2 linked regions of the Candidatus Puniceispirillum marinum IMCC1322 genome follow. The protein of the gene in region 2 interacts with the protein of the main gene of each other region in a pairwise test. Links are inferred from orthologs where the notes say so. Each region holds a gene or a part of one and is shown on either strand. Other genes may lie near its edges.

Region 1 (5,186 bases), 1.8 Mb from region 2 along the record:
TTCCATCAATCGAAATGCTGTTATCGTCAAACAGGACGATCAGCTTGCCAAGACCAAAATGTCCAGCGATAGAGGCAGCTTCATGGCTGATGCCTTCCATAAGGCACCCATCGCCAGCAATCACATAGGTGTGGTGATCAACAAGATCATCACCATAACGCGCGGCCAGATGGCGCTCGGCCATAGCCATGCCAACCGCATTGGCAATACCTTGACCCAGTGGGCCTGTGGTTGTTTCAATGCCGGTTGCATGTCCGAATTCAGGATGACCAGCAGTGCGCGATCCCAGCTGCCGGAAGTTACGCACTTCATCCATGGTCATATCTTTATAACCTGTTAGGTGAAGCAAGGCATAAATAAGCATCGATCCATGCCCAGCTGATAGCACAAACCGGTCACGATCAGGCCAATGCGGGTCAGCGGCATCAAATTTCATATGTTCGTCAAACAGAACAGTCGCCGCATCGGCCATGCCCATGGGCATGCCAGGATGCCCGGATTTTGCAGCTTCCACAGCATCCATAGACAACGCCCGAATGGCATTAGCCATGTTTTGTTTTGATGCTGCATTCGTCATGTCAAACCCCTAAGCGTATGTGCCGATGTGACCGAAGCACGCGTGGCAAACTGTATGTAATAAACTTTATTAGAACTATCCCCGCAATTTGCATTTCTATAACCGTTTCGTCAATGCGGCATTCATTCTATTGAAGATTATCATTAATATTTTTTTCAGGGGATTATATTGTGATGCCAGTTCAATTTCTTGACTTTTGTGATGGTAGGATAGAATGGGGGTTTATTTCAATTGTATCTTAGTGCAAGCTTCATCTCATAACATATTATGAACAAGACAGAATATGATTTTTGAGTAATAAACCGATATAAGTAAGTTAACGTTTGTTATTAAGCTAATAAGATGAATTTGTTTGGGATTTTGAACTAAATGACACGACTTGAAGACGCATTAACCCAATTCGAAAATGCTGTGGCTAATTTGGAACGGTCGATAGAATCGGTTCAGGAATCGGCCACCAATGCCAAAATGGCAAAGCCGGATGCTACCACCATGTCAGCGTCGTTTCAAAATGAGCTGAGCGCACTTGAAGAAAAACTCGATCAGGCGGTTGCCATTATCGCCAAAGTTGTTAACAGCGGGGCGCAACAAGACAAAGTGACCGAAGTCAAATGACCAGCTCTGTAGTAACCATCCGCCTGAATGGCAAACCTTACCAAATCGGTTGTGACGCGGGCGAAGAAGCTCATGTCTCCAAGCTGGGTGCCGAAGTTGATGCGGTCATGCAATCACTGGTCGATTCGGTCGGCCAGATTGGTGAGGCCCGTTTGCTGGCAATGACAGCTTTGATAATTGCGGATCGTTCGTCGAACGGGTCGGCAGGTGGCTCATCACCCTCGGTTGATGCCGGACAAGATGCCGAAGCTACCGCTATTGTCTTGGAAAAAGCAGCGGCACGGCTGACAGAGCTTGCATCTAAGCTAACAACACCTTAAATCAACAATGCGCGGCGACTGTACTTTCGCGTTTGGTTTTTCAATCCCTGGGGCCATAAATTTCTCTCGGGAGCTGTCTCTGGCTGAGCCGTGGTTCAGTTATTCGCGGCGCCCACCTGTTAATCAGGTCACAGAGGATGTTTACACTGACGGTTAGCGTGGTCGCCGCCACCACTGTTATTGCAGGAAGTTGTGAAATGACGTCTCAAAACGTATCAGTCGATCCTGCCGACGAAAAGCAGGCGCTACGACGCGCCGCAACAAAAACCCGCAAAATTCTTTTTGAACAGCAAACCCACGCAGATATGGCGATAGCAGATTATGCTGATAGACTATTGGGCCAATTTGGCCGTGGTATATATGCAGCCTATCTTCCTATACGCAGTGAGCTGTCACCTTTGCCGCTGGTTGCTCGTCTGGCTGATTCATCCGTGCAGACTGCTATGCCGATTACGCCTGCACCTGGTAATCCGCTTGATTTCAGATTATGGGCACCTGGCGATAAGCTGGATGATGGCCCTTATGATACGAAACAGCCCTCAACCACGGCTCCTGTTTGCGCCCCAGATGTGATTCTGGCGCCAATGCTGGCCTTTGATAGTGCATGCTGGCGCCTTGGTTATGGTGGTGGGTTTTATGATCGTTCGATTGGTGGACTGCGCCAGACTGGCCATAAGGTCGTTACCATTGGCGTCGCCTTTTCCGGTCAACAGGTCGAACAAATACCCACCGGACCCTATGATATGGCACTTGATGCCGTCTTAACCCCGGATGGGCTGATAATGCCAGTGTGAAGCTATGGCTAATGCGTGATAGGAGTTTGTCCAAATGCGGGTTCTGTTTTTAGGTGATATTGTGGGGCGATCAGCACGCCAAGCTGTGATTGAGCAGATGTCGTCATTACGCGAAAGTCTGGCGCTCGATTTCATTGTCGTTAATTGTGAAAATGCCGCCGGGGGCTTTGGCATTACGCCCGCAATCTGTGATTTACTGTTTGAAGCTGGGGCTGATGTACTGACCACAGGCAATCATGTATGGGATAAGCGCGAAATCATTGATTATATCGCCAATGAACCACGCTTGTTGCGCCCAATAAACATGGCCGAAGGGACACCTGGTGTTGGTGTGACGACCATTACAAATGAGGCTGGTGCCCGTTTATGCGTGATCAATGTGATGACCAATTTATTTATGGCACCAAATGATCCGGCCTTTTTAGCGCTTGATGATAGTCTGGTGCGAAATAAATTGGGGCGCGATGCAGATTTTATCCTTGTAGATGCGCATGGTGAAGCAACCTCCGAGAAGATGGCGCTTGGGCATCTAGCTGATGGCCGAGCCTCGATGCTGGTCGGAACGCATACCCATATACCAACGGCTGACCATCATATCCTGCCGGGCGGCACCGCCTATCAAACCGATGCGGGCATGTGTGGGGATTATGATAGCGTGATCGGTATGGAAAAGCAGGCCGCGACAGCCCGTTTCATAGGGCGAAGTAATCCGCGCCTTTCGGTGGCGCTTGGCACACCGACATTATGCGGGCTTGTGGTGGAAAGTGATGATAGCGGTCTAGCTATTTCGGTGGCACCTTTTCGCGTTGGCGGCCATCTATCGCCTACCGCAGGCACTGATGTGATCGGGCGGATATAGTTTTGACCACTAGCGGCTAGGCGTTCTGCCTTGCGTCTGCTATATGACATTATAGCAAAGTTAACCGCATAAACAGAAGTTAGAAACCATGGCAGGCCACTCCAAATTCAAAAATATCCAGCACCGTAAAGGCGCACAGGACAAAAAACGCGCCAAGATTTTTGGTCGTCTTATCAAGGAACTCACTGTTGCAGCACGTAGCAGCACCGACCCAGACTCAAATCCACGACTACGTACGGCTTTGTCTGCCGCGCGCGCGGCGAATATGCCGAAGGACAATATTGAACGTGTGCTCAAGCGCGCTGAAGGCGGCGAGGGCGAGAACTATGATGAAATTCGTTATGAGGGTTATGGCCCCGGGGGTACGGCATTAATTGTCGATGCGATGACGGATAACCGTAATCGAACAGCGTCTGAAGTACGTTCGGCTTTTACGAAATATGGTGGTTCGCTTGGTGAAACAGGATCGGTTAGCTTTATGTTTGATCGGGTTGGCCAGATGATTTTTCCATCTGACGTTGCAAGTGCAGATGATATGTTTGAGGCCGCGCTTGAGGCTGGCGCAGATAATGTTGAGTCCGATGAGTCAAGCCATGAAGTGACCTGTGCGCCCGAAGATTTCAACAATGTGCGCGAAGCCATGGAAAACGCCTTTGGCGCACCCGAAGAATCCGGTCTGATCTGGAAACCGCAAAATACCATCGAAGTGAGCGAGGCGCATGCCATAACTTTGCTCAAGTTACTTGATGTGCTTGATGATAATGATGACGTGCAGAACGTATCGTCCAATTTCGATATATCTGACGACATTCTGGCCTCATTGACCTAAGGCTGGCGGTGATGCGCGTTCTTGGTATCGACCCTGGATTGCGCGCCACTGGATGGGGCGTCATTGATGTCACAGCTGGACGGCTGATTCACGTTGCCAATGGTGTCATCAAGCCTAACCACAAAGAGCCCGACGCCCAGCGTCTTGGCCGGATCGCTGATGATCTTTCGGCCATTATTGCGGCGCATCAACCAACCTATGCGGCGATTGAAGAAATCTTTGTTGCCAAGTCAGCCAAGTCGGCGCTGAAGCTGGGCATGGCGCGTGGCGTGGGGATCATGATCTGCGGTCAGGCTGGGCTTGAGGTGCACGAGCTGGCGGCCCGTTTGGTGAAAAAATCAATCACGGGCACTGGCACTGCCGATAAACGGCAAATACAGGATATGGTGTCACGCTTGCTGGGGGTGACGCCCGCCAATGCTGATGCAGCAGATGCGTTGGCGATAGCCATTGCCGCTAGCAATGGTGCCGGACAGATTATTGGTGATGGTGCTGGCAAAGCGGCGTCTGTGCGTGTAGGTTCGACAAGGAATGCAGAGGCCGATAGTGGCCTGTCCCAAGCTATTGCGGCGGCGTTGGCGCGCGACGCACAGGATAATGAGGGTAATCCATGATTGCGCAGCTTCGCGGTATCTTATCTCATACAGCCGATACGCATGCCATTATCGATGTTCAAGGCGTCGGATATCTGGTCAATATTTCGAGTCGTACCCAAGGTCAGCTTGCGGCACAGGATGGTGCGGTTACCGTTCTGACCGAAATGATCGTGCGTGAAGACAGCATGACGCTCTATGGCTTTCATGATGCGTCCGAGCGTGACGCCTTTCGGTTATTGATAACGGTGCAAGGGGTTGGGGCGAAAGCCGCGATGGCGATCTTATCGGTATTATCTCCAGCCGATCTGAGTAGCGCCATCATGGCAGGTGACAAGGCAATGGTGGCACGCGCTGATGGTGTTGGCCCCAAAATTGCCCAGCGTGTTGTGAATGAGCTAGCTGAAAAAATTGGCCGCTTCCCGTCGCTTGGTGATGGTCTTACAATCAATATATCTGGCGTTACAGGCGGCGAAGATTTGCCTGGTGCAAGCGCGATGGGTGACGCATTGTCGGCTCTGATAAATCTGGGATACGGACGATCTGAGGCACATGCAGCGTTGCTTCGGGTACAGCAGGCTGGCGACGCAGATGATCTG
Region 2 (4,782 bases):
ATGTCCTTCGGCTATTCTCTGAAATGCGTAATCTGCATAGGGTGATTTTTTGGCATCAAGCAAGTTGCTTATGCTATCTTCATTCATGTCGTTTGCGATGCGCTCACTTGGTTTTTTCTCGTTTGTGACAAGTGAAAGCGAATGCGTTTCAAATAAAAGTAAAGCACCTGACTCGCCGTCACTATTCACTTCTAATCGTTGACCATTGCCCAGAATTAATGTTGGGTGGTAGTCTTTTCCCACGAATTTTCCATTTTCTGCAGTCAGGATGATTGTTTTATCAATCGTTCGCGTATCTTGAATGAATACATCGCTTACAACGTCATTTTCTTCACGCGAGCCAATAAACATGGTTAGCCCCGGTACCACTTCGGTAAACACACCATCCTGCAAAAGAATTACGGGTATGCCGTTTCGAAGGTTGAATTGGAGATCCTTGTATATGCCAAATGAAGTTGGCAACAGATATACCGAATTAAAATACAGAACACTAGTTAGTAACATGCCCAAAGCTATAGGTGCTTTGGCAAGTTGAGCTGGGCTGAGGCCGACAGCCTGCATTACGGTGAGTTCACGGTCTGCAAGAATACGATGAAAGACCCAGTTTACCGCTACAAAACCGGCAATGGGAAGCGCGATAGTTAACCAAAGGGGAATTACAGTTATTGACATCAGAAGAAAATCAAAAATGGGCGCGCCCTTATTCACAACAAGTTCAAGTAACTTAATCGTCTGAAACAGCCACATGATGCCAATAAGCACCATTGAGATAACGCAGGTGGCACGAAACAGCTGGTTGAAAATGTAGATATTAAACTGCATGATAGAGCAACTCTCCATTCATAGAGTCAATACCACATACGCCTGCCAAAACGCAAAAAATATGACAGTCTAAAAATGCGAAAATGATGATGTTTCTGTAATGATATGTGATATCTATCCAATATTGGTGCGGTAACATCAGCCCAAACAGATCTTAGCCAGAACAAGAGGTTTTTATGACCAGTAAATTGAAGCTCACTTTTTCCAACGATGCCCCCGAGGGGGATTGCGTAACCATATGTCTTATTTCTACAGACAGTGTGATTATCCCGAAGCTCGATAAGGATGTTGCGGCTCAGCTGATTGCAAAGATGGCAAGCGCACAATTCACGGGTAAAAAGGGCACAAGCCTGAGTCTGTATCTTGATGTAGGTGTGTATCTGCTTATTGGCGTTGGCGAGATGATCAAGGCGGGAATCCATGCCGAGACAGTCGGCGGCAATTTGTTTACGGCACTTGCGGCGACACCTCATAAGCAGGGCTGGATTCCAGCTCTCAAGCTTGCTGATGAAGTGGCAGCTGATATCATCTTTGGTGTTGAATTGGCTGCTTATCATTTCGAACAGTATTTTACCGAAACGGATAGTGCCGAAGCATCAGTTCAGCTAACTGTTTCCAATGAATTTATTACCGAAGATGATCGTGATCTTGCTGACCGTCAGGCGCTGGCTAACGGGGTAGCGCTGGCGCGCGATCTGGTTTTTGAACCGGCTAATAAACTCTATCCAGAAGCTTTCGCTGACCGCTGTGCATCCTTGTCAGACTTGGGGCTTGATGTCGAAATTCTCGGTGAAGCTGATATGGAAGCTCTTGGTATGGGAGCACTTCTTGGTGTCGGTCAGGGGTCACGTCGTGAATCACGTATGGTGGTGATGAACTGGCGTGGTGGTAAAGACGAAGCCCCGTTAGCGCTTGTCGGAAAAGGGGTGACCTTTGACACGGGGGGCATATCGCTCAAACCTGCCAAAGGCATGGAAGATATGAAATGGGATATGGGTGGCGCGGCGGCGGTAACGGGGGCTATGGCCGCTATTGCTGGGCGTAAAGTGAAACGAAATGTAGTTGGTGTCATTGGCCTAGTTGAGAACATGCCTGACGGTAATGCACAGCGTCCCGGGGATGTGGTCACGGCAATGTCTGGTAAAACGATTGAAGTTATCAACACCGATGCAGAAGGCCGCTTAGTGCTTGCCGACGCATTGCATTATACGGAAACGCGCTTTGAACCAGCAATGATGGTTAATCTTGCAACCTTAACCGGCGCTATCATTGTATCACTGGGCAAGGAATATGGGGGACTGTTCAGCAATAGTGATGAGTTGGCCGCACAGTTGACCCAAGCTGGTATGGCAACCGAAGAAAAGCTGTGGCGTCTGCCAATGGGCAAGGCCTATGATAAGATGCTCAAATCCCATATTGCGGATATGAAGAATATTGGCGGCCCTTATGGTGGTTCGATTACGGCAGCCTGTTTCCTTGAACGGTTTGTTTCCAAAACCCCTTGGGCACATCTTGATATTGCTGGTAAAGCATGGTCGGACAAGGCCACGGCGACGGTGCCAAAAGGTGGCACTGGTTTTGGTGTCCGGTTGCTGAATCGTCTTGTTGATAATTGGACAACAGCCCATATCACGGCAAATGACGGTTAAAAGTGAAGCTTTGAAACAGTAAAGGCATCGGGTATGGCGCCGAATGAGTAAAATAGATTTTTATCACCTTACCCAGACGGATATGGAAACTGTTCTGTTGATGCTGCTCAAAAAAACACTGGCAGCGGGGAAAAAGGCACTCATTCTATGTCCCCAGCCTGCCGCCTCGGCTCTTGATACAGATTTATGGACGCGCGAACCGGACTCATGGTTTGCGCATGGGCTGGATGATGCAGATGGGCAAGATATTGCCAAAATCTGGATTTCAACCGATATGGCTGTTAATCCAATCAAGGCCGAATTTGTGTTTTTGTTGCATGGAAGTGTGCCTGCCGAAATTAGCCAATTTGAAAGAGTCTTTAATCTGTTTGATGGCCGATCCGAGGCTCAGGTTCAGCATGCGCGTATCCAATGGAAAAGCTGGGCTGATCTTGGCACTGTAGAGCGTGGTTACTTTGCCGAAACGGATGATGGCCGATGGGAGAAAAAGGCCTAAATCCATTTGTCTGATAAATCTATGAAGTTATGACTTGTGCCAAACGGTCTGCTCTTGTATTGAAGCCGAATATTCCATTATCGCTGATATCAGAGGATCGCAACATGGCACTCGAAAGAACTTTTTCCATCATCAAACCTGATGCAACACGCCGTAATTTGACAGGTCAGGTCAATGCCCGCCTCGAAGCTGCAGGCCTACGCATTGTCGCACAAAAGCGCGTTCTTCTTAGTGACCGCGAAGCTAAAGAATTTTACGCAGTTCATGCCGAACGCCCGTTTTACAATGATCTGGTGTCATTTATGACATCGGGTCCGGTTGTTCTGCAGGTCCTTGAAGGCGATGGCGCTATTGCTAAAAATCGCGAGACAATGGGCGCAACTAACCCAGCAGATGCAGCGGATGGCACAATTCGTAAAGATTTTGCTGAATCAATCGAAGCCAACTCTGTTCATGGATCAGACAGCCCTGAAAATGCGGCGATCGAGATTGCCTACTTCTTTGCTGGTTCAGAAATCACTGGCTAAATGAATATGCCGAAAAGGCGTGTCCACTTCAAAAGCACAAAGGCGGGTGAAATCCCGCCTTTTGTATATATTATTATTTATCTATTTATTTATATGAAGTTAGCCTAGAGCAAGGTTGCTGCCATGGCTATAAGCGTAACAATCACCAAGCCGATAACAATCTTTGAGGCGGTCATAAAGCCATTATAAATAGCCAGATGCGACTTGGCCTGCTTGTCAAAATCTGAAGTGTCCATGTTTACTCTCTCCTACAGTATACATTGCTTTTTAAACTGTTAATTACCTATTTTATGACCCATACCATCGTAAAAATCAATGCGGCATTAAGGCCAAATTAATGCCGTTTCAATCTGAAGTCGCGCTTTATGGCCAAGGCGGCTAAGCGCGGCTTCTCTGTTATGCCACTTAACGCCTGAGTGGCTGAGTTCAAGATCACCATGGGCCAGACTGCTAAGCACAAGCGGATATAAAATATGCTCAAGCGCTAATACGCGTGTAGCCAATGTTGTGGCGGTATCTTCTGGATTTATAGTGAGCGCCGCTTGCAGAATGATTGGGCCGTCATCGAGTTGTTCTGAAACAATATGGACGCTAACGCCATGCTGTTTGGCACCATCCGCTAGCGCGCGCTCATGCGTATCAAGCCCTTTATAGGCGGGTAAAAGCGAAGGGTGAATGTTCAGAATGCGGGCCGTAAATCGGTCGATGAATGCGGCGCCGACGATGGCCATATATCCAGCCATGAAAATATAATCAGGCTCAGCATCAGCCAGAATGGCGCACATGGCGTGGTCATGATCTTCACGTGTGTCAAAATTCGAACGATTGACAATTTTGGTTGGAATGCCGCGTGCAGCGGCACTATCGATGCCTGTACATGGTTTGTTTGCGACAACCAGACAAATCGTACTGTGATGATTAGCTTCAATGTCGTCAGCTAACGCTTCCATATTGCTACCACGTCCAGAAATAAGAATGGCGACGCGTGTCATGGAACGATCTATTTGCCTTGCCAATGATGGCTATTATTCAAAACCACCGGAGGTGAGTTCTCACGAGGACGCAAGCTACCCATGATGGTGGCATCTGGCTCAATACCGTCATGTAAGCTGGCCAGCATGGTTTCGGCTTGATCAGGGCTGGTGAAAATGATGAGGCCGATTCCACAATTAAAGGTGCGCGCCATTTCGTGTAATTCCATATTACCACTATCACGAAGCCAGCCAAAAACCGGCGGCAAATCATAAAGTGCACAATCAATGTCAAAAGTCAGATCATTGGCATAGAT

Evidence for each region. The genes of interacting proteins can lie anywhere in the genome.
Region 1: the proteins of ndk (region 2) and SAR116_RS11735 interact in binary tests that used the Escherichia coli proteins (3 or more experiments, as listed by UniProt). The link is inferred for Candidatus Puniceispirillum marinum IMCC1322 from one-to-one orthologs.

The regions. Positions count from the first base shown.
Region 1 is NC_014010.1:2,503,665-2,508,850, forward strand. Bases 762-3,477 are described here. They hold SAR116_RS11735 (5-formyltetrahydrofolate cyclo-ligase), read left to right. Parts: upstream 762-1,649; coding sequence 1,650-2,306; downstream 2,307-3,477. Other genes in these bases: SAR116_RS11725 (hypothetical protein), read left to right, coding at 947-1,192; SAR116_RS11730 (cell division protein ZapA), read left to right, coding at 1,189-1,512; SAR116_RS11740 (TIGR00282 family metallophosphoesterase), read left to right, coding at 2,341-3,165; SAR116_RS11745 (YebC/PmpR family DNA-binding transcriptional regulator), read left to right, coding at 3,254-3,477. Outside these bases: tkt (transketolase), read right to left, coding at 1-577; more of SAR116_RS11745, read left to right, coding at 3,478-3,994; crossover junction endodeoxyribonuclease RuvC, read left to right, coding at 4,006-4,608; Holliday junction branch migration protein RuvA, read left to right, coding at 4,605-5,186. UniProt on the Escherichia coli protein: Involved in the removal of 5-formyltetrahydrofolate.
Region 2 is NC_014010.1:666,812-671,593, reverse strand. What follows is about bases 1,793-4,782. They hold ndk (nucleoside-diphosphate kinase), read left to right. Parts: upstream 1,793-3,071; coding sequence 3,072-3,494; downstream 3,495-4,782. Other genes in these bases: purM (phosphoribosylformylglycinamidine cyclo-ligase), read right to left, coding at 4,495-4,782; purN (phosphoribosylglycinamide formyltransferase), read right to left, coding at 3,818-4,486; SAR116_RS13575 (aa3-type cytochrome c oxidase subunit IV), read right to left, coding at 3,599-3,730; SAR116_RS03240 (DNA polymerase III subunit chi), read left to right, coding at 2,515-2,967; SAR116_RS03245 (leucyl aminopeptidase), read left to right, coding at 1,793-2,471. In the rest of the region: SAR116_RS03250 (LptF/LptG family permease), read right to left, coding at 1-822; more of SAR116_RS03245, read left to right, coding at 999-1,792. UniProt on the Escherichia coli protein: Major role in the synthesis of nucleoside triphosphates other than ATP. The ATP gamma phosphate is transferred to the NDP beta phosphate via a ping-pong mechanism, using a phosphorylated active-site intermediate.